3 regions of the Allobosea sp. 10N428 genome follow, and region 3 is predicted to be linked to each of the others. Evidence: riboswitches for the same ligand, from Rfam matches in the RefSeq annotation. Region 3 holds a riboswitch; each other region holds the start of a gene.
What was found. A riboswitch is a leader RNA that binds a small molecule or an ion and turns the genes downstream of it on or off. The one in region 3 is predicted to bind thiamine pyrophosphate.

Region 1 (6,587 bases), on a different contig from region 3:
CCGGCGCAGCCCGGTGTCGCACCGACGCAGCCCGGCACGGCTCCCGCGCAGCCGCCGGCCGGCGGGGTCTTCCCCAGCCAGCCGCCGCAGCGCGAAGGCCGTCGTGGCGGCATCTCGCCGGGCGTGGCCGGTGCAATCGGCCTCGGCGTGGGCGCGATCGGCGGCATCATGGCCGTTCAGGGAGCGCAGCGCTTCGACGACATCAGGGCGCGGCGCGAAGAGCGTCGCGAGGGTGACGTTACCGTCATCCGCGAGCCCGGCCGCACCATCATCCGCGACGATGACGGCCGGGCCATCATCCGCCGCGATGAGGACCAGCGTTTCCGCGATCTCGGCTGGCAAGGCCGTTCCGAGCGCCGCGACGGCGAGATGCGGACGGTGTTCGAGCGGCCCGACGGCACGCGCATCGTCACCATCACCGACGAGGAGGGCCGGCTGATCCGCCGCACCCGCATCGATCGCGACAACCGCGAGGTGGTGATCATCGACAACACCCTGCGCGATCGCCCGGGGCGCTTCGCCGACGATATCGTCGTGTTGCCGCCGCCGCCGCTGCCGATCCCGCGCGAGCGCTATATCGTCGATGCCGACCAGGCCGACGAGGCGTTGATCTACGAGACGATCATGGCGCCGCCGATCGCCGCGATCCCGCGCCGTTACACGCTGGACGAGGTCCGCTATTCGCCGGATCTGCGCGCCCGCATGCGCAGTGTCGATATCGACACGATCACCTTCGAGACCGGCTCCTGGCAGGTCACGCCCGACCAGGCGCAGCGCCTCGCAGTGATCGCGGATTCGATCCGGCGCGTGCTGCAGGGCTCGCCGAACGAGGTCTTCCTCGTCGAGGGCCACACCGACGCGGTTGGTGCCGATGTCGACAATCTCTCGCTCTCGGATCGCAGGGCCCAGTCGGTCGGGGAGATCCTGACGCGCGACTTCCAGATCCCGCCGGAAAACCTGACCACCCAGGGCTATGGCGAGCAGTATCTGAAGGTGCAGACGCAAGGGGCATCCCGCGAAAACCGGCGCGTGACGCTGCGGCGAATCACGCCGCTGCTGACCGGCCAGAACCGCTGATCCTCGGGCGGGGCTGCTCCAAGGGCAGCCCCGTTCGCTGTGGGCGTGCGGGGAACCCCGCACGCCCACAGCGGTTTCTCTTCCGGAGGAGTCGCTGATGGGAGATGCAGCCATGAAGATGTCCGCTCTGGCGATGGCAGGTCTGGTGCTTGCCTGTTCATTCGCGCCGTTTCCGACATGGGCTCAGAATGCTCCCCCCGCCGAGAAACAGCCTGCTCCAGGCGTGCCGGCGGCGCCGCGTGCAGATGAGGCCGTGCGGCCGCCGGCAGGGGAACGCGGTATGCGGCCTCGCGCCGACAGGCGTGAGCAGCGCTATGACAGGGCACAGGCTGGTCCGCCGCAGCCGAGTCGCGACCCGCCGATGCCGCGCTCGGTGCCGTCGATCATCAGGCCCTGAAGGTCGTTCAGGATTTCGCAAGGCGGGCGCATTAGCGTCGCCGGCATGAGCGACGCAGCTTCCGTTTCCCGCAGCATCGTCACGATGCAGGCCGCCTCGACGCAGCAGGCGCTATCGGTCGAGATGCTCAGGCAGAACGCGCAGGCCGAGCAAAGCCTCGTCACCATGCTCCAGCAAAGCGCTGATGCAGCCAAGGCGACGCTCCCGGCCGGTCAGGGCGGCCTCGTCGACCGCACCGCCTGATCTCCTTTCCCCAGCTTCGATCGTTTGTCGCTGAGGCCGTTGCCAAGCGACTTCTCTGCGCCTAACCTCGCCTCTGTTCCGAGGGGTGCCCGCAAGGGCTGAGATGGCTTCCGAAGCCGAACCCGTCGAACCTGATCCGGGTCATACCGGCGGAGGGACTGGAACGCGTGCACAGGGCCGAGCCTTGTCCGCAGACAGCGACTGTACCGCTTTCAAGCCCGGATCTCCTGACCTGTCGCAAGGAGGAGATCCTCATGAATGCCCACGCAAAACCCCAGAAGAACAGCGTCAAGACCGCGCCGCAAAGCGTGACGACCGGCCCGATCATCGGCTCGCGCAAAATCTATGTCGCCGCGCCCGAGCATCCCGAGATGCGCGTGCCGTTCCGCGAGGTCGTGCTGACGACCGATGCCGAGCCGCTGGTGCGCATCTACGATCCCTCCGGCCCCTATACCGAGACCGACGCCAGGATCGACCTGAATGCCGGCCTGACGCAGCCGCGCCGCGCTTGGCTCGATGCCCGCGGCTTCCAGACCGTGCCCGGCCGCGCCGTCACCGCCGCCGATAACGGCCATATCAGCGAAGCGCAGCTCGTGCCGGCCTGCCCGGCCGAGCGCCCGATCCTCGAGGCGAAGCCCGGCCAGATGGCGACGCAATACGAGTTCGCCAAGGCCGGCATCATCACGCCCGAGATGATCTATGTCGCCCATCGCGAGAATCTCGGCCGCGCCGCCATGATGGAAGGCGCCAGGGAGCGCCATGCCGACGGCGAGAGCTTCGGCGCTGTCGTTCCGGAATTCGTCACGCCCGAATTCGTCCGCGAGGAGATCGCGCGCGGCCGGGCCATCATCCCGGCCAATATCAACCACCCCGAGCTGGAGCCGATGGCGATCGGCCGCAACTTCCTGGTCAAGATCAACGCCAATATCGGCAATTCGGCCGTGACTTCGGGTGCCGCCGAGGAGGTCGAGAAGCTGGTCTGGGCGATCCGCTGGGGTGCCGACACGGTGATGGACCTCTCCACCGGCCGCAACATCCACAACATCCGCTCCTGGATACTCAGAAATTCGCCGGTGCCGATCGGCACGGTGCCGATCTATCAGGCGCTGGAGAAGGTCGGCGGCGATCCGATCAAGCTCGACTGGGAGGTGTTCAAGGACACCCTCATCGAGCAGGCGGAGCAGGGCGTCGACTACTTCACCATCCATGCCGGCGTTCGCCTTCCCTATGTCCCGCTGACGGCCAGCCGTGTGACCGGCATCGTCTCGCGCGGCGGCTCGATCATGGCGCGCTGGTGCCTGGCGCATCACAAGGAAAGCTTCCTCTACGAGCGCTTCGACGAGATCTGCGACATCATGCGCAAATACGACGTCTCGTTCTCGCTCGGTGACGGCCTGCGTCCGGGCTCGATCGCCGACGCCAATGACCGCGCCCAGTTCGCTGAGCTGGAGACGCTGGGCGAGCTGACCCAGGTCGCCTGGACGAAGGGCTGCCAGGTCATGATCGAGGGCCCCGGCCATGTGCCGATGCACAAGATCAAGGAGAACATGGACAAGCAGCTGCGCGAATGCGGCGAGGCGCCCTTCTACACGCTCGGACCGCTGACCACCGACATCGCGCCGGGTTATGACCACATCACCTCTGGCATCGGCGCGGCGATGATCGGCTGGTATGGCTGCGCCATGCTCTGCTACGTCACGCCGAAGGAGCATCTGGGTCTCCCGAACCGGGACGACGTCAAGACCGGCGTCATCACCTACCGCATCGCCGCCCATGCCGCCGATCTCGCCAAGGGCCACCCGGCGGCGAAGATCAGGGACGACGCGGTCTCCCGCGCCCGCTTCGACTTCCGCTGGGAGGACCAGTTCAACCTGGCGCTCGACCCCGACACGGCGCGCGAGTTCCACGACGAGACGCTGCCGAAGGATGCCCACAAGGTCGCGCATTTCTGCTCGATGTGCGGGCCGAAATTCTGCTCGATGAAGATCACGCAGGACCTGCGCGCCGAGGTTCTCGCGATGAGCGACAATGAGAGGGCGAGTCTCGAGGCCATGGCTGCTGAAGGCATGGCGGCCAAGTCGAAGGAATTCCTCGACAAGGGTGGCAGCATCTATCTACCTGCGGCCGAATGAGCGGCATGAACGACAGCCTCGACGCGGCCAAGGTCGCGTCGATCCTCGCGCGGGTGTCCGAGCGCCGCCCGCGCATCCATTGCCTGACCAATACCGTGGCGCAGAACGTCACCGCCAACATGCTGCTCGCCTTCGGGGCCGTGCCCTCGATGGCTGGTCATCCCGAGGAGGTTGCGGCGGTCGCGGCCGGGGCAAGCGCGATCCTGATCAATCTCGGCACGATCAGCCCTGAGGGCGAGCGCGCGATCCCGAAGCTCGTCGCTGTGGCGCGCGAACGCGGCATTCCGCTGGTGCTCGACCCGGTCTTCGTCGAGCTGTCGCCCCTGCGGCTGGGGCTGGCCGAGGACGTTTTGCGGCTGCCGGGCGTCGTCGTGCGTGGCAACGCCGCCGAGATGGCGGCCTTGGCCTGGCTGTTGGAGCGCTCCCCCGGCGTCACGCGCGCGACGACAGGGGCTGTCGACGCGATCGACGGTCCTTCCGGCAAGCTCTCCGTGGCCTTCGGGCATCCGCTGATGAGCCGGGTGACCGGACTGGGCTGCGCTTCGAGCGCGCTGGTGGCTGCCTGCCTCGCGGTCGAGCCCGATCCCGTGATTGCAGCGGCTGCGGCGCTGACGGCCTACGGCATCGCGGGCGAAATCGCAGCCGAGCGTTGCCATGGCCCCGGCAGCTTCGCCGTCGAACTGATCGATGCGGTCGCTGGCCTCGATGCCGGCATGCTGCAAGCACGTATGGCGCGAATGTCACACATGAACGACATGATGTAGCCGGGATTCACCGCCGCCCGCAGGCATCCTAGGGTCGCATGGCTGATTCGCCCGGCTGGCGACGGCCGCGCCGGGGGCAACAGACAACATGATGCGTAACGAAGCCTGCGGGCAATCGCACAGGCCCTTTCGGCTTGTCGCCCTGATGGCCCTTGGTCTGGCCGCCGGCTGCGTCGGGCTGCCGGAGGATGTCCGGGCGGCCGAGAACGGCACGGGCTTCTATCTGCTCGGCGGCCGCGGCGCGATGGCTGGCTATCTGCCGCCTCCCGGGGTCTATTTCGAGAGCGACACCTACAGCTACGACGCCAAGCTCGATGCCCGGAAGTCCCTGCCTTCCGGCGGTCGCTTCGTTGCCGGCGTGCGGAGCCAGGCACGGGCCGATTTCCTGAGCGGAACGTGGGTGACGCCCTGGGAACTCGCCGGGGGCAATCTCGCCTTCGGAGCGACGCTGCCCGTCGGCCGCGTCCGGGTCGCGGCCGGTGTCGAATACGATTCGCCGCAAACGAACCGCCTTGTCGGGTCCAATTTACGCGACAAGGCCACGATGGTCGGCGATCCCGTATTCTCGACGATTCTCGGCTGGCATGCCGGCAAGTTCCATTGGAATGCGACCGTCATGGTGAACGCGCCTGCGGGCGAGTACCGCAACGGGGAGCTCGCCAATCTTGCCTTTCACCGCTGGGCCACGGATCTGTCCGGCGCCCTCACCTGGTTCGATCCGGAAACCGGCATCGATCTTTCGGGCATCGCCGGGGTGACGTTCAACGGCACCAATCCGGCCACGGACTACCGGACGGGCACCGAGTTTCACTTGGAATGGGCCGCCTCGAAAGCGTTGACCAGCGCGCTTTCCGCCGGAGTGATCGGCTATCACTATCAGCAGGTCACCGGTGACAGCGGAGCGGGCGCGCAGCTCGGTGCCTATAAGGGCCGCGTGACCGCGCTAGGCGGCACGCTGGCCTATAATTTCACCATTGGAAAGACGCCGATCTCTACCCGCATCAAGGTTCTGCGCGAGTTCGCCGTCGAGAACCGCGCGCGCGGAACCGTCGGCCTGCTCACGGTCTCGCTGCCGCTGACGACCTCTCCCTGACGCAAAAAAAGAAGCCCGCGTGAATGCGGGCTTGTCCTCTCGGCCCTTGGGTGGCCCGGAGAAGAAAATGCCCGCTCCCGAAGGGGAGAGCGGGCAGCTTCGGCATTACGGCTTCGCGAACTGAAGAGCCGGAGGCACCGGGTTCGGCTTGAACGGCGCGACCTGAAGCGCCTTGGCGTCGAGGTCGAAGCTGGTCAGATCGACCATGCGCAGGACCTGATCCTGATAGCTTTTGATATAGTACTTCTTGGCCCTGAGATCCGCGACCGAAGTCCACTGGGTATATTCGAGCTCCCCGCCCTTCGCCGCCGAGTTGATGAAGCCGACCGGGATGTCGAAATTGTTCATGATGTGCTCGACGAGACGAACGGTCTGGGGGCCGTCGGGAGCCTGCTTCGCCGAGGCGACGTAGCCGAGCGCGCGGATGAAGCGCGAGGGCGGCGTCGGGTCGCCGGGAATCCCGAGCAGGCCGGAGCCTTGCCCGAAGGGCTCGAAGGTCTTGCCGCCGATCTTCAGCGGATCGGCCGCGACGGGCGAAATCTTGACGTAGTTGCGGATGTTGTTGAGGTGCCAGTCGAAGGTCGGGGAGTTCGTCAGAACGCCCATCGGGTTGTCATAGACCTTCAGTTTGCCGTCCACCGGCTCGATCACGATCGAGGCGCCCGTCGCATCGTGGATCGGGAAGTGGAATGGCAGCGTGAAATTCACGATCGGCGCCGGAAGGTCGACGATCACGGCCTTGTTGAGCGCTTCCTTGACCTCAGCGACGGTAGCGAAGTTCGACAGGACCCAGCTCAGGAATTCCCAGGGCGCGAGCGCGGTGTTCGGGTCGGCTTGCGCCACGGGCGTGTAGCCCACGAAATCCGGGAAATACAGGGCGC
Region 2 (6,587 bases), on a different contig from region 3:
CGACGATGCCGACCGTCTTGCCCGAGAGCGTATAGGTATCCGACGGCAATTGACCCGTGCGCCAATGGCCCTTCTTAAGCTCAGCATTGCCGTATGCGATGAGGCGCAGGGTCGACAGCATCAACCCGATCGCGAATTCGGAAACGGCCACGGCGTTGGAGCCGGTCGTGCGCGCGACCTGGATGCCCAACTCCTTTGCGGCAGCGATGTCGATGTTGTCGTAGCCGACGCCCCATTTGTGCAGCAGCTTCAGCTTTTTCGCCGCCCGCAGCACATCGGCGGAGACGCCGACCTGCCCGGAAATCGCATAGTCGGCCTCGGCGATGATCTCCTTCATGTGCTCGTCGCCGCGCGCGGTCCCATGCGTCAGCACGAAGCCATCAGGCAGCAGCGCACGCAGCCGGTCGGCCCGCTCGGGGCTGGTCATATCGAGGAGAACGATCGTCTCGGGCATGGAAAGGTCCGGAAATAGGTCAGATGGTGAAGCGTGCGCCGGCACGGGCAAGCCCGCCGGAGATGGCGACCGGCGTGCCATCGGCGCGCCAGCAGGCGGCGCCCGTCAGCGTGCCATCCGGGTTGAAGGCGATGGCATTCATCCCGCCGGCGACGCGCGGCGAACGCAGGATCCTGTGGCCGCGGGCCGCGAGCTCCTGCGCGACCGCTTCGGGGATGGCTTCCTCGAGCTCGAGCACGCCGCCTTCTGTCCAGACGCGCGGCGCCTCGACCGCTTCCTGCAGCGTCATGCGGTGGTCGATCAGGTTCACGATCGCCTGCAGCGCCGACGGGAAGATGCGCAATGCACCCGGCAATCCCAGCGCGAAGGCAAGCTTGCCCTCCTTCAGCGCCATCATCGGCGCCATCGAGGTGAAGACCCGCTTGCCCGGCGCGATCGAGAGCGCGCGGCCGGGATGCGGATCGAAGTTGAACATGTAGTTGTTGGCGATCATCCCGGTGCCCGGAATCTGCACGCAGGCGCCGAACAGCCCGTTGATCGTCTGCGTCGCGCTGACGACATTGCCTTGCGCATCCGCGACGGTGACATGGGTGGTGTCGGCGGATTCACCGCCCGAAAGCCCGGCCGTCCAGCTCTTCGCCCGGCCGATCTCGATCAGGGCGCGCCGCTCGGCCGCATAGCCCTTGTCGATCAGCCTGTTGACCGGCACCTTGACGAAGGCGGGATCAGCCGTCGCCACCGCCCGGTCGGCGAAGGCGATCTTCAGCGCCTCGGCCAACAGATGCACCGCATCCGCCGAGCCGAAGCCGAGCGCACCGATATCGTAACCTTCGAGGATGTTGAGCATCTGCGCGATATGCACGCCCGAGGACGAGGGCGGCGGCGGGCCGATGATCTCATAGCCGCGATAGGAGCCGCGGATCGGCTCGCGCAACTCGATGCGGTAATTCGCGAGATCGGCCTGATCGATCAGCCCGCCATGGGCCGCCATGTAGTCGGTCAGCGCCCGCCCGAGCCGCCCACCATAGAGCGCATCCGGCCCCTCCACCGCAATCAGCTTCAGGCTGGCGGCATAGTCCGGCTGAACCAGCCGCATGCCGGGCTGGAGTGGCTGGCCGCCCGGCAGCAGGAGCGCGGTGAGGCCCGGATCGCGGGCGAGATCGGCGGCGTTGTCGGTGATGCAATTCGAAAGATAGGGCGTGACCACGAAGCCGCGCTCCGCCAGACCGATCGCCGGCTGCAGCACCTCGGCCAGCGGCAGCGTGCCGAAGCGCGCCAGCGCCTCGCACCAGCCCTTGAGCGCGCCCGGCACTGCAACGGCCTTGGCGCCGACCACGTTCTCGCGGTCGCGTGTCTCGCGCTGCCTGCCGATCTCGTCGGACAGGCAGTCATACATGTCCGGAGTCGCGTGGCCCGGCGCGGTCGAGAGATTGTCGATCACGACATGGCGGCCGTCCGCGAGGCGGATATGACTCAGGCCACCGCCGAGAATGCCGACCATCATCGGCTCGGCCACCGTCAGCGCGAACAGCGACGCCACCGCCGCATCGATCGCATTGCCGCCGGCGAGCAGCATCTGCGCGCCCGCCGCCGAGGCGAGCGGATGATTGGTGACGACCATCCCGCGCGAGCCGGTGGCCGGCTTCTTCTCGCAGGTGAAGGAGGCGATGCGGGGCGGCGGCGCGGAAAGGTTCATGGCCGGCACAGAAACGGTTTTGAAGGCCGGCGTCGAGCCTCTTCTTCGGCATGCGCGCCATGTCAGGATTTCGAGTCGGCTCCAACCTGGCCTTGCGCCGGCAACGCTTGACAAGCCATGGCCCGAAGCCCCACCTAAACCCTGTTCCCAGGGGGGCCTCGCTAGGAGGCTGAGATTCCGCCGGCTGGCTCTTGAGACCGGCAACGCGGTGACCCTCCGAACCTGATCCGGATCATACCGGCGTAGGGATGCGGGACATGCGGCCATCCAAGGCCCTGATTCCAGCTTGCGCCCGTGATCCTTTTGCGATCGACGCTCCCGGCTTGGCCGCGAGCGTCCGAACGGAGTGGGCCGCAGTGACGCAAGCCGAGATCATCGAGGCGCTGCTGGCGTTCATCGCGCTTCCCGACGCGTCGGAAGCCGAGTTCGAGGCGATGGCGCTGAAGGTCTTCGCCTATCAGTTCCGCAACAACGAGCCCTACAAGCGCTTCTGCTTGCAGCGCGGCCGCACGCCGCTTTCGGTGAAGCGCTGGCGCGACATCCCGGCCGTGCCGATCACCGCCTTCAAGGACCTGACGCTGAGCTGCAGCCCGCCGGAGGCGTCAAGCCATGTCTTCATGACGAGCGGCACAACACAGGGCGTGCGCGGCCGCAGCTACCACCCGACGCTCGCCGTCTGGAAGCGCTCGATGCTGGTGAATTTCCGCGCGCGTTTCATGCTTGGCCGCGAGCGCATCCGCATGGGCATCCTCTTCCCAGATGAGACGGCGCTGCCGAATTCCTCGCTCGGGCATTATCTCGGGCTCGCCCGGCGCGAATGCGGAACGCCCGATTCCCAGGTCTTCATTGGCGCCGCCGGTCTCGATCTGGATCGTTTACTGCCGGCGCTCGCGCAGGCCGAGGCCAGCGGCGAGCCCTATGCCCTGCTCGGCGCGAGCTATTCCTTCGTGCCACTGATGGATGAGCTCGCGGCACGCGGCCTGCGGTTTGCTCTGCCGGAAGGCAGCCTCATCCTCGACACCGGCGGCTTCAAGGGCCAGTCGCGCGAACTTACGCCGGACGAATTCTATGACGGGCTCGCCGCCGCCTTCGGCGTGCCGCGCTCATCCTGCATCAACATGTACGGCATGACCGAGCTGAGCTCGCAGCTCTACGACGACGGCAATGCGGTCTGCCCGTCGGTGAAATCCGGCCCGCACTGGATCCGCAGCCGCGTCGTCGATCCGCTGAGCGGAGCGGATTTGCCGGAGGGCGAGCGCGGCGTGATCGTCCATCACGACCTCGCCCATTTCAACTGCGTCGCGGCGATCCTGACCGAGGATGCCGGCGAGATCGTGCCGGGAGGCTTCAAGCTGCTCGGCCGTGTCGATGGCGAGGCCTCGAAGGGCTGCTCGGTCGCTGTGGCGGAGTTCCTCGCCGCGGCGCGGGGCTGACGGACGTGATCGAGCATGCGGGCCATCTGCCGGGCCTGAGCCGTGAGGCACTGCGCTGGCGCGAGGTCGGCCACAGCGCCTGGGGCGAGAGCGTCTCGGTCGCGCTGCCGGAACTCGACGAGGCTCAGGCTGCGACGCTCTGCGAGCATGTGCGCAACAATGCCCGCGCCCGGCTGAAGCGGATGGACACGGCGCGCATCGTCGCGGCGATCGACGCCGCCGTCGCGCGCCTGCTCGACCGACAGCACCCGCTACGGCGCAAGGCCGAGCACCTTCTACCGATCGTCACCGGCTATGACCGCGAGACGGTCCGGCTCGGCCTGACCGGCTATCTCAAGACCTTCCGGCGCCCGCAGCTCCTGCGCTTCCTGGCCGAGGATTTCGCCAATCCCGCCATGCTCGACGGCTTCCAGCCGACGGCCAAGGGCGGTTACCTGCGCGCCCATGGCCCAGAGCTCCTGCTGCATGTCTGGGCCGGCAACGTCCCGGCGCTCTCGCTCTGGAGCCTGATCTGCGGATTGCTGGTCAAGGCCGGCAGCGTCGGCAAGCTCGCTTCGGCCGAGCCGCTGACGGCCGGTTGGTTCGCGGGCCTCCTCGCCGAAATCGACCCGGAACTCGGCGAATGCCTCGCCATCGTCTGGTGGAAGGGCGGCAAAGCGGCTGCCGAACCGGCGTTCCTGCGCGCGGCCGACACCGTCATGGCCTATGGCGGCAACGACACGCTCGCGGCACTGCGTGCGAAACTGCCGATCACGACCCGCTTCCTGCCGCATGGCCACAAGATCGGCTTCGGCGTGATCGCGCGCGAAGCGCTCGACAGCCGCAAGGCTCCGGCCCTGGCCCGGCTCGCCGCCCATGACGTCGCACGCTACGAGCAGCAGGGCTGCTATTCGCCGCAAATGCTCTTCGTCGAGCGCGGTGGACGCGTCAGCCCCGCCGAATTCGCGCGCTACGTCGCGCACGAACTCGCCGCCCTCGCCTCCCGCCACCCCCGCCGCGCGCTTTCGCAAGGCGAAGCCTCTTCCATCGCCGCATGGCGCGGCGCACAGGAGATGCGCGCGCTGGAAGGCACTGCGGAACTCCTCGGCGAGCCCAGCGATGGCTGGAGCGTGGTTCATGTCGATGCGCCGGAAGCCCTGAACCCGACCGGCCTGAACCGCACGCTCAAGCTGGTCTCGGTCGAAAGCCTCGATGACGTCCCCGCCCTCGTCGCGCCCTATCGCAGCTTCCTGCAAACGGCGGGCGCCGCCGCAGCCCCCGAGAGGCTGTTCCGGCTCGCGGAGCAATTGGGCGAAGTCGGCATCAGCCGCATCGCCCCGCTGGGCCGGATGACCGCACCGGAAGCCGGCTGGCATCATGACGGGCGCTTCAGCCTGCTCGACCTCGCCACCTTCACCGAGATCGAGCAATCGACGGAAGCGGCGGCAGAGGGGTTCGCGCCCTATGTCGACTGACCCTGCCATGTCCGATTTCGTCACAATCAAACAGGTCCGCTATCGTTATGGCGCGGCAGGTTCCGCGGTCGTCGACGGCGTCGACTGGGCGATCCCGCGCGGCGAGATCCATTGCCTGCTGGGTCGCAGCGGCTGCGGCAAGACCACGCTGCTGAAGCTCGCGGCCGGCCTGCTCATGCCGAGCGAAGGCGCCATCCGCATCGGCGGCGAGGCGCTGCATGGCCCGAGCGCCCGCGCCGGTTTCGTCTTCCAGGCCCCGACGCTGCTCGACTGGCTGAGCGCCCTCGACAACGTGCTGCTGCCGATTTCGCTGAAGCGCCGGCCGACGGGAGCCGACCGTGACGCGGCACTCGATTTGCTTGCCCGCATCGGTCTGGTGGATTTCGCCGCGCGCCGGCCCTCCGAACTCTCGGGCGGCCAGCAGAGCCGCGTCGCTGTCGCCCGTGCGCTGGTCGACAATCCCGATCTGCTGCTGCTCGACGAACCCTTCGCCGCGCTCGACGCACTGACGCGCGAGGAATTGCAGGATGACCTGCTGCGGCTCTGCGCACTCAACGGCACCACCGCGCTCTTCGTCACCCATGACATCGGCGAGGCCGTCTATCTCGGCGACAAGGTCGCGGTGATGGCCGCTGGCAGCCTGACCCATGCGCGCCGCATCGAGTTGCCCCGCCCGCGCCACCGCGACATGCGCTACGCTCCCGGATTCGCCGCCTCCTGCCATGAGCTGCGCGACGCCATGGATGGCGAGGCGACGGCCGCAACGAGCCGGAGGCCGGCTGCATGACCGCGCGCCTGCCCTCCCTCCTGCTGCTGCTCGCCCTGCTCGGGGGCTGGGAGATCTGGTGCCGGCTCGGCGGCTTGTCGGCGCTCGTCCTCCCGCCCCCCTCCGCCGTGCTCGCGACGCTCTGGAGCGAGATCGCCACCGGCCGGCTCTGGCCTCATCTTGCCGTCACGGCCGCGGAGATGGCGCTCGGCCTTGGCATCGGCGCCGTCATCGGGCTCGGTGTCGGCATCATTCTGGCGGAAGTGCCGGCGCTCAGCCGCCTGCTGCGCCCCTATGTGCTGGCGAGCCAGCTCGTGCCCAAGCTCGCGCTCGGGCCCCTCTTCATCATCTGGTTCGGCTTCGGCATGACGCCGACGATCGTCATCACCGCGCTGATCTGCTTCTTCCCGCTAATGGAGAACACGCTGACCGGCGTGAGCGAGGTCGATCCGGCCAAGCGCGAACTCTTCCGCATGCTCCGCGCGAGCCGCCTCCAGACCCTGCTGCGCCTCAAGCTGCCCGCTGCCCTTCCCGTCATCATGGCGGGCCTGCGCGTCGCTGTCGTGCTCGCGCTTGTCGGCGCCGTGGTCGGCGAGTTCATCGGCGGGCGCACCGGCTTGGGCGCCTCGATCATCGCCGCGCAGAGCGTGATGGATTCGAGCCTGATCTTCGCGCTCTTCATCGTCATCACCGCGCTGGGCATGCTGCTCTACGAGGCCGTCCGCCTCATCGAGCGCCGCGTCCTGCACCGTTTCTCGAAAGGCTAGATCCATGCCAATCCGCC
Region 3 (6,587 bases):
GCCTCGGGTGCGCCGATCACGGCGCAGATCAGCGTCGTCAGCGCAGCCAGGCGAAGCGTGCGCCAGAAGATCGTGAGGTAATAATCGTCGGATGCGACGGTCAGGTAATGCTTGAGGGTGAAGCTGTTCTGGATGCCCGTGGTGTGATCATAGGCATGGAAGGACAGGATCACAGTCAGGATGAGCGGCAGGACCACCAATCCGAGGAACAGCAGCGTCGCCGGCGAGACGAGCAGCCATGGCGCCAGACCGCGCTGCCCGGTCATGCCGCCGCTCCCGCAGTCGCGACGACGGCACTGTCCGGCTGCCAGTGGAGCGCAACGCTTTCGCCTTCGCCAGCCGGCTCGCCACCCTGGTTCGGCGCCGAGACCAGGATCGGCCCGACCGGCGTCTCGACATTGAGGAGCCAATAGCTGCCGAGGAAGAAGCGGCTGGTGACCCTCCCGTCCAATAAACCCTGGCCGGCCGGCTTCAGCAGGATCTTCTCGGGCCGCAGCGTCAGGATAGCCGCAGAACCATCGGGCAGGCTCGCCGCCTCGCTGGGCAGCGCGACGCCGCCGGCCTCGGCCCTGCCCGCACGCCAGACCGCATCGATGCGGTTCATCTTGCCGACGAAGGAGGAGATGAAGGCCGTCGCCGGGCGCTCGTAGAGGCGATAGGGCGCGTCGATCTGCGTCATGCGCCCCTGCTCCATCACCACGACGCGGTCGCTGATCGAGAGCGCCTCGGCCTGGTCGTGCGTGACCATGATCGTGGTCGTGCCGACGCTGCGCTGGATGCGGCGTAATTCGAACTGCATCTCCTCGCGCAACTTGGCGTCGAGATTGGAGAGCGGCTCGTCGAGCAGCAGCACCGGCGGCTCGATGACGAGCGCGCGGGCAATGGCGACGCGCTGGCGCTGGCCGCCCGAGAGCTGACGCGGATAACGCTCGGCAAAAGGCGCGAGATGGACGAGGCCGAGGATCTCCTTGACGCGCCGGTCGCGCTCGGCCTTGGCGACCTTGCGCATCTCCAAGCCGAAGGCGACGTTCTCAGCCACCGTCATATGCGGAAAGAGCGCATAGCTCTGGAAGACGATGCCGAGACCGCGGCGGCTTGGCTTCTCGCGGGTGATGTCGCGTCCATCGAGGGTGATCGCGCCCTTGGTCGGCTCGACCAGCCCCGCGATCATCTGCAGCGTCGTCGTCTTGCCACAGCCGGAAGGGCCGAGCAGCGAGACGAACTCGCCCTTGGCGACGCTGAGATCGACATCCCTGACGGCGGTGAAGTCGCCGAAGACCTTGCTCAGCGATTGCAGCGTCAGGAAGCCCATGAACACCTCGATCGGCAGGCTTTCCGTTCGCCGGAAAAGCCGGACTGCGATGGGTGCAAGCAAAGGGAGACGACACAAATTCGTCAATCTTCAATTCCGCATTAGAGAATTTATGTTGACAAAATTTCTCTATGTAGAATTTTTATTGCTTCATTTCACATTTGATTTTCTCACATGCAAGCAGTCGACGAACCCGTTTCCTCGCTTCGCCGCGCGCTGGGGCTGTTGCGCATCCTCTCGAAGGGCGCTGGCGACGGCATGCGGCTGAAGGACATCGCGGAGGCTGCCGGCTGCGGCCAGCCGACGGCGCATCGCGCGCTGCGCGACCTGATGGCGGAGGGCTTCGTCGAACAGGCGGCGGGCGGCAAGCGCTACCGGCTCGCGCTCGATTTCTTCGTCATCGCCGCCCGCGCCGGCCAGGCCGGCGGCCTGCGCGAGCTCGCCCGGCCTGCGCTGCTGCGGCTCTCGGCCACGCTGAGCGACACGATCTTCCTGCTCGTCCGCAACGGCTACGACGCGGTTTGCCTCGACCGGATCGAGGGCCCCTTCCCGATCCGCTCCTTCACCGGGGACATCGGAGGCAAGGTGCCGCTCGGCATCGGCCAGGGCAGCCTCGCCATGCTGGCGCATCTGCCCGACGACGAGCGCGAGGCGGTGATTCGCTTCAACATGCCCCGCCTGCTCGATCGCGGCTTCTTCGACGAGGCCGCTTTGCGCAACGCCATCGCGACGGCCCGAGCGCAAGGCTCGGTCAATCTCAACACCGGCCTCATCCCTGGCATGGCCGGCGTTGCCGTGCCGGTCTTCGATGCGCGGGGGCGCGTCGTCGCGGCGCTCAGCGTCGGCACCCTCGCCGAGCGGCTGCGCGAGGACCGGCTGCCGAACATCATCGCCATGCTACGCAGCGAGGCGGAGGCGCTGGGCGCCAAGCTCAATCCCTTCGACGTCGCGCTGCGCTATCCCTCGCGCAGCCTGAGCACGATGGCCGGCTGACAAAACCGAGCCGACATGCCGCTTTCAGGCTTGCGTCGCGGCGACGGAAGCGGGATGTCGGGGCGAACTCCTCTCGGATGGTAGCCTGTCATGACACAGACCAAGCCCGCCCCCCGCATCGCCATCACCTATTGTTCGATGTGCAACTGGATGCTGCGCTCGGCCTGGCTCGGCCAGGAGCTGCTCTCGACCTTCGGGCAGGATCTCGGCGAGGTCGCGTTGATCCCGCGCACCGGCGGGATCTTCCAGATCCACTACGACGGCGAGTTGATCTGGGACCGCAAGGCCGATGGCGGCTTCCCGGATTCCAAGGTGCTGAAGCAGCGCGTGCGCGACCGGCTCGACCCCGAGCGCAGCCTCGGCCATGTCGATGGTCACACGATGTCGGCGGAAGCCGAGAGCTGAAGCGCTGCCTCGCCGTCATGGTCGGGCCTGACCCGACCATCTCGGAAACGAGTGCCTTCTTGTCATGCGATTCTCGGGTCTGCGCTTCGCTCCGCCCGAGAATGACGCCTGTCAGGCGAGGCGCCCGCGCGTCGCCGCGACCCAGGCCTTCAGCCGCCCCTCGGGATCGGCATTCAGCGTGATGTCGGTCACGGCTGCGACGATGTCGGCGCCGGCCTCGAAGACCCCTGGCGCGCGCTCCAGCGAGATGCCGCCGATGCCGACCAGCGGCAGATCGCCGATACGGCGCTTCCACTCGCCCAGCCGCTGCAGCCCCTGCGGGCCGAAGCGCATCTGCTTCAGAATCGTCGGATAGACCGGGCCGAGCGCGACATAATCGGGCTTTGCCGCCAGCGCGCGCTCCAGCTCGGGCTCGTCATGGCTGCTAAGGCCGAGCCTGAGCCCCGCCTTGCGGACCGCGCCGAGATCGGCGTCGTCGAGATCCTCCTGGCCGAGATGGATGAAGTCGCAACCCTCCGCGATAGCGAGCTTCCAATAATCGTTGACGACCAGCACGCAGCCGGCCGCGGCGCAGAGCGTCTTAGCCCGGGCGATCTCGCGTGCGACTTCGATCTCGGAACGATCCTTGACGCGCAACTGCACCAGCTTGACGCCGAGCGGCAGCATCCGCTCCAGCCAGTCGGCGCTGTCGAAAATGGGGTAGAACGGGTCGAGCTTCATGCGGGAGCAGACTTTCAGGCCAGGAAGGCTTTGCCCATGACGGGGGTGGAAGGAGCGGCCATGTCGCGCGCCTCGATCGGCTGCGCGGCGAAGGCCTGGCGGCCGGCACGGATGGCAAGCGCGAAAGCCTCTGCCATCGCGGCGGGATCGCCGGCCTTGGCGACGGCGGTGTTGAGCAGGATGCCGTCATAGCCCATCTCCATCGCCTGCGCGGCGTGGGAGGGCAGGCCAATGCCGGCATCGACGACGAGCGGAATGTCGGGGAAGTGCTGGCGCATGCTGCGCAGGCCGTAGGGGTTGTTGAGTCCCCTGCCCGATCCGATCGGCGCGCCCCAGGGCATCAGCACCTCGCAGCCGGCATCGAGGAGGCGCCCGCCGACGACGAGGTCCTCCGTGGTGTAGGGGAAAACCTTGAAGCCGTCATCGGCGAGGATGCGGGCCGCCTCGACCAGCGCGATCACGTCCGGCTGCAGCGTGTCGTCCTCGCCAATCACCTCGAGCTTGATCCAGTCGGTCCCGAAGACCTCGCGCGCCATCTGTGCGGTGGTGACGGCTTCCTTGACGGTGTGGCAGCCCGCCGTATTCGGCAGCACCCTGACGCCGAGCTCGCGGATGAGCGCCCAGAAGGCCTGACCAGCACCGCCGGCCGATTCCCGGCGCAGCGAGACGGTGACGACCTCGGCGCCCGAGCGCTTCACCGCCTCGGCCAGGATGGCGGGAGACGGATATTGCGCCGTGCCGAGGAAAAGCGGGTTCTGCGGAGCGAAGCCATAGAAGGATGCCATCTCAGCCTCCCTGCATCGGCGCGACGATCTCGATGCGGTCGCCCTCGCTCAAGGCGACGTCCGCCCGCTTGCGCGCCGGCACGAAGTCACCATTCACCGCCGTCGCAACGATGCGGTCGGCAAAGCCGAGCTCGGCCAGCGCCTCGGCCAGCGTCTTCGCCGCGATCTCCTGCGGCGCGCCGTTAAGCAGCAAGGTCATGCAGCATCTCCGGTGTTGCTTGCGGGTTCAGCACGGCCTCCGCCGCCATCCGCGCCATGGCGGGGCTGAGCAGGAAACCGTGGCGATAGAGCCCGTTGACATGGATCACGCGGCCGCGGCGCGTCAGCCGCGGCAGGTTGTCGGGAAAGGCCGGGCGGGCATCGGTGCCGATCTCGACGACCTCCGCTTCGCCGAAGGCGGGATGCAGCGCATAGGCCGCGCCGAGCAGCTCCAGCATGGCGCGGGCGGAGATGCGGCTGCGCTCGCTGCTCTCGATCATCGTCGCGCCAACCATGAAGAGGCCGTCTGCGCGGGGCACGATATAGAGCGGGATGCGCGGATGCAGCAGCCGGACGGGCCGCGACAGCTGGATCTCGTCGCTCCGGAGCAGCAGCATCTCGCCCTTGACGCCGCGCAAATCGGGCAGGACATCGCGCGCCGCCAGCCCGCGGCAGTCGAGGACGATATCGGCATCGAGATCGGCCGGCTCGACCGCGCTGCCGAAATGAAGGGCGGCCCCATTTGCGACGAGGCGTTTGGCCAGGGCCGCTATGGCTTGGCGCGGATCGAGATGCGCCTCGGCGGAGAAGAACAGGCCGCGCGAGAAGCGGCCGGCCAGATCGGGCTCCAGCCCGGCGATGGCCTCGCCGTCGATCTCCTCGAAATGGTCGGTGCGCTGACCGAAGCGGCGCAGCTCCGAACGGTCCCGGCTCGGCGCAACCACGAGCGTGCCGTTGCGAGCGACGCCGCCGGCATGGCGCTCCCACCAATCGGCCGCCTGCTGCCCGAGCCGAATCACCGGTTCTTCGGCGCTCTCGCCCTCGCACCAGGGCGCGAGCATGCCGCCGGCATACCAGGAACAGGCTTCGGCGCCGATGCGCGGGCCGCGTTCATGCAGGACGACCTGCACACCCCGGGCCAGCAACTCGGTGGCACAGGCCAGACCGACGACGCCAGCGCCGACCACAGCGGCTGTCAGGACTGAGTGAGGACGTTCTGGCGTCATGCTTTCCCTGCTTCCGGGAAGGCAGCGGCCTGAGGCGCGAGCGAGGTGTCTGCGAGCCGAAGACCGTTCCCTTCGCCGGCATTACCCGGATCAGGTGCGATGGGTTGGCGCGAACCACGCCTCTCAGCCTTTCGGCACCCCAACGGACAGCGCCAATTTAATGGCAGCGCCGCCGGGGAGCAAGCGGAGCCGGCGCAAGGCTCCGTTGCGGCGGCCTCGCACCTCCCGACCGCGCCCTTCGCACGGGAGTGATCGGGAGATGCGCCCGCGCGAATACACAGGTCGCGCGAAGGAAGTTGTCGGCGAGACTTGTCAAAGGCCTCTGCAATCGGGCATAGAGCCTCTCGCCGGAGACGTGGCCGAGAGGCTGAAGGCACTCGTTTGCTAAATGAGCATACCCCACAAGGGTATCGAGGGTTCGAATCCCTCCGTCTCCGCCACTTTCTTCACCCATCTGAAAACCATCACCTTTTTTCGGCGACGGCTCCGAAATTCGGGAGGGATGCCTGGGAGGCAGCCCTCTGCGCGTACTCGTGCAAAACCTTCGGGGACGAGGATTCGCCTGCGTTGATTTCGCCTGCGCACCACGGGGCGATCGCAGCGATGGGCTCCTCAAGGCGCATCGCATCCTCGCCCTGACCGCCGCGGGTCGCTCGGATAACGCGAACGTTTGGCCGTGGCGCAACCGTGCTATCGCTGACGGACCATTCGAAACGACCACAGGGTTGGCCGCCCCCGGTCGGGCGCGCGGGCAGGCTCCAAGAAGTGGTTGCGCAAAATGGCATCCACCTACCTCGGGGCTCGGGGGTGCCCAAGATTCAGCCAATCCAGCTCCGAAATGACGACCACGGGTCGGTGCGAATCATCGCCGGCGGCCGGGCGGGCGCAGACTGAGCTCTCCGGGCCAACATCCCTGCGTGATCAGCAAGCACTTGCATGGCCCGGGGCGAGATCTGTGTCAGAGGCGCTCGCCGAGCCGCGCGAAGTTCGCCAGGCTGATCAGATGGGCATGGATCGGCATCAGATAGCCCTTGCGTCGCAGATCGCTCCAGGCCTCGTCCGAAAGCGCGTTGAGGCGCTCTTCGCTGATCGCGGAGAAGCCGCTGTAGCTGGATGTCGCGCCATCGGCCGCGCGGATGTCGATGTTGATCGTCTGGAACAGATCCA

Region 1: another riboswitch for thiamine pyrophosphate. It lies ahead of thiC (phosphomethylpyrimidine synthase ThiC); the one in region 3 lies ahead of thiO (glycine oxidase ThiO).
Region 2: another riboswitch for thiamine pyrophosphate. It lies ahead of AC1DDA_RS18705 (LuxE/PaaK family acyltransferase); the one in region 3 lies ahead of thiO (glycine oxidase ThiO).

What each region holds. Positions count from the first base shown of each region.
Region 1 is NZ_JBFTIC010000004.1:454,101-460,687, reverse strand. Features, by position in the region: gene AC1DDA_RS16175 (OmpA family protein) at 1-1,077, shown strand, start outside; gene AC1DDA_RS16170 (hypothetical protein) at 1,520-1,717, shown strand; TPP riboswitch at 1,789-1,893, shown strand; gene thiC (phosphomethylpyrimidine synthase ThiC) at 1,972-3,849, shown strand; gene AC1DDA_RS16160 (hydroxyethylthiazole kinase) at 3,855-4,613, shown strand; gene AC1DDA_RS16155 (SphA family protein) at 4,702-5,706, shown strand; gene AC1DDA_RS16150 (linear amide C-N hydrolase) at 5,812-6,587, opposite strand, start outside.
Region 2 is NZ_JBFTIC010000006.1:69,370-75,956, forward strand. Features, by position in the region: gene AC1DDA_RS18695 (2-hydroxyacid dehydrogenase) at 1-454, opposite strand, end outside; gene ggt (gamma-glutamyltransferase) at 474-2,150, opposite strand; TPP riboswitch at 2,290-2,417, shown strand; gene AC1DDA_RS18705 (LuxE/PaaK family acyltransferase) at 2,507-3,583, shown strand; gene AC1DDA_RS18710 (acyl-CoA reductase) at 3,589-5,037, shown strand; gene AC1DDA_RS18715 (ABC transporter ATP-binding protein) at 5,045-5,824, shown strand; gene AC1DDA_RS18720 (ABC transporter permease) at 5,821-6,570, shown strand; gene AC1DDA_RS18725 (ABC transporter substrate-binding protein) at 6,575-6,587, shown strand, end outside.
Region 3 is NZ_JBFTIC010000001.1:642,742-649,328, forward strand. Features, by position in the region: gene AC1DDA_RS03010 (ABC transporter permease) at 1-266, opposite strand, end outside; gene AC1DDA_RS03015 (ABC transporter ATP-binding protein) at 263-1,312, opposite strand; gene AC1DDA_RS03020 (IclR family transcriptional regulator) at 1,487-2,305, shown strand; gene AC1DDA_RS03025 (Rdx family protein) at 2,396-2,710, shown strand; gene AC1DDA_RS03030 (thiamine phosphate synthase) at 2,822-3,430, opposite strand; gene AC1DDA_RS03035 (thiazole synthase) at 3,445-4,215, opposite strand; gene thiS (sulfur carrier protein ThiS) at 4,217-4,414, opposite strand; gene thiO (glycine oxidase ThiO) at 4,398-5,393, opposite strand; TPP riboswitch at 5,471-5,572, opposite strand; tRNA gene AC1DDA_RS03050 (tRNA-Ser) at 5,770-5,860, shown strand; gene AC1DDA_RS03055 (SapC family protein) at 6,379-6,587, opposite strand, start outside.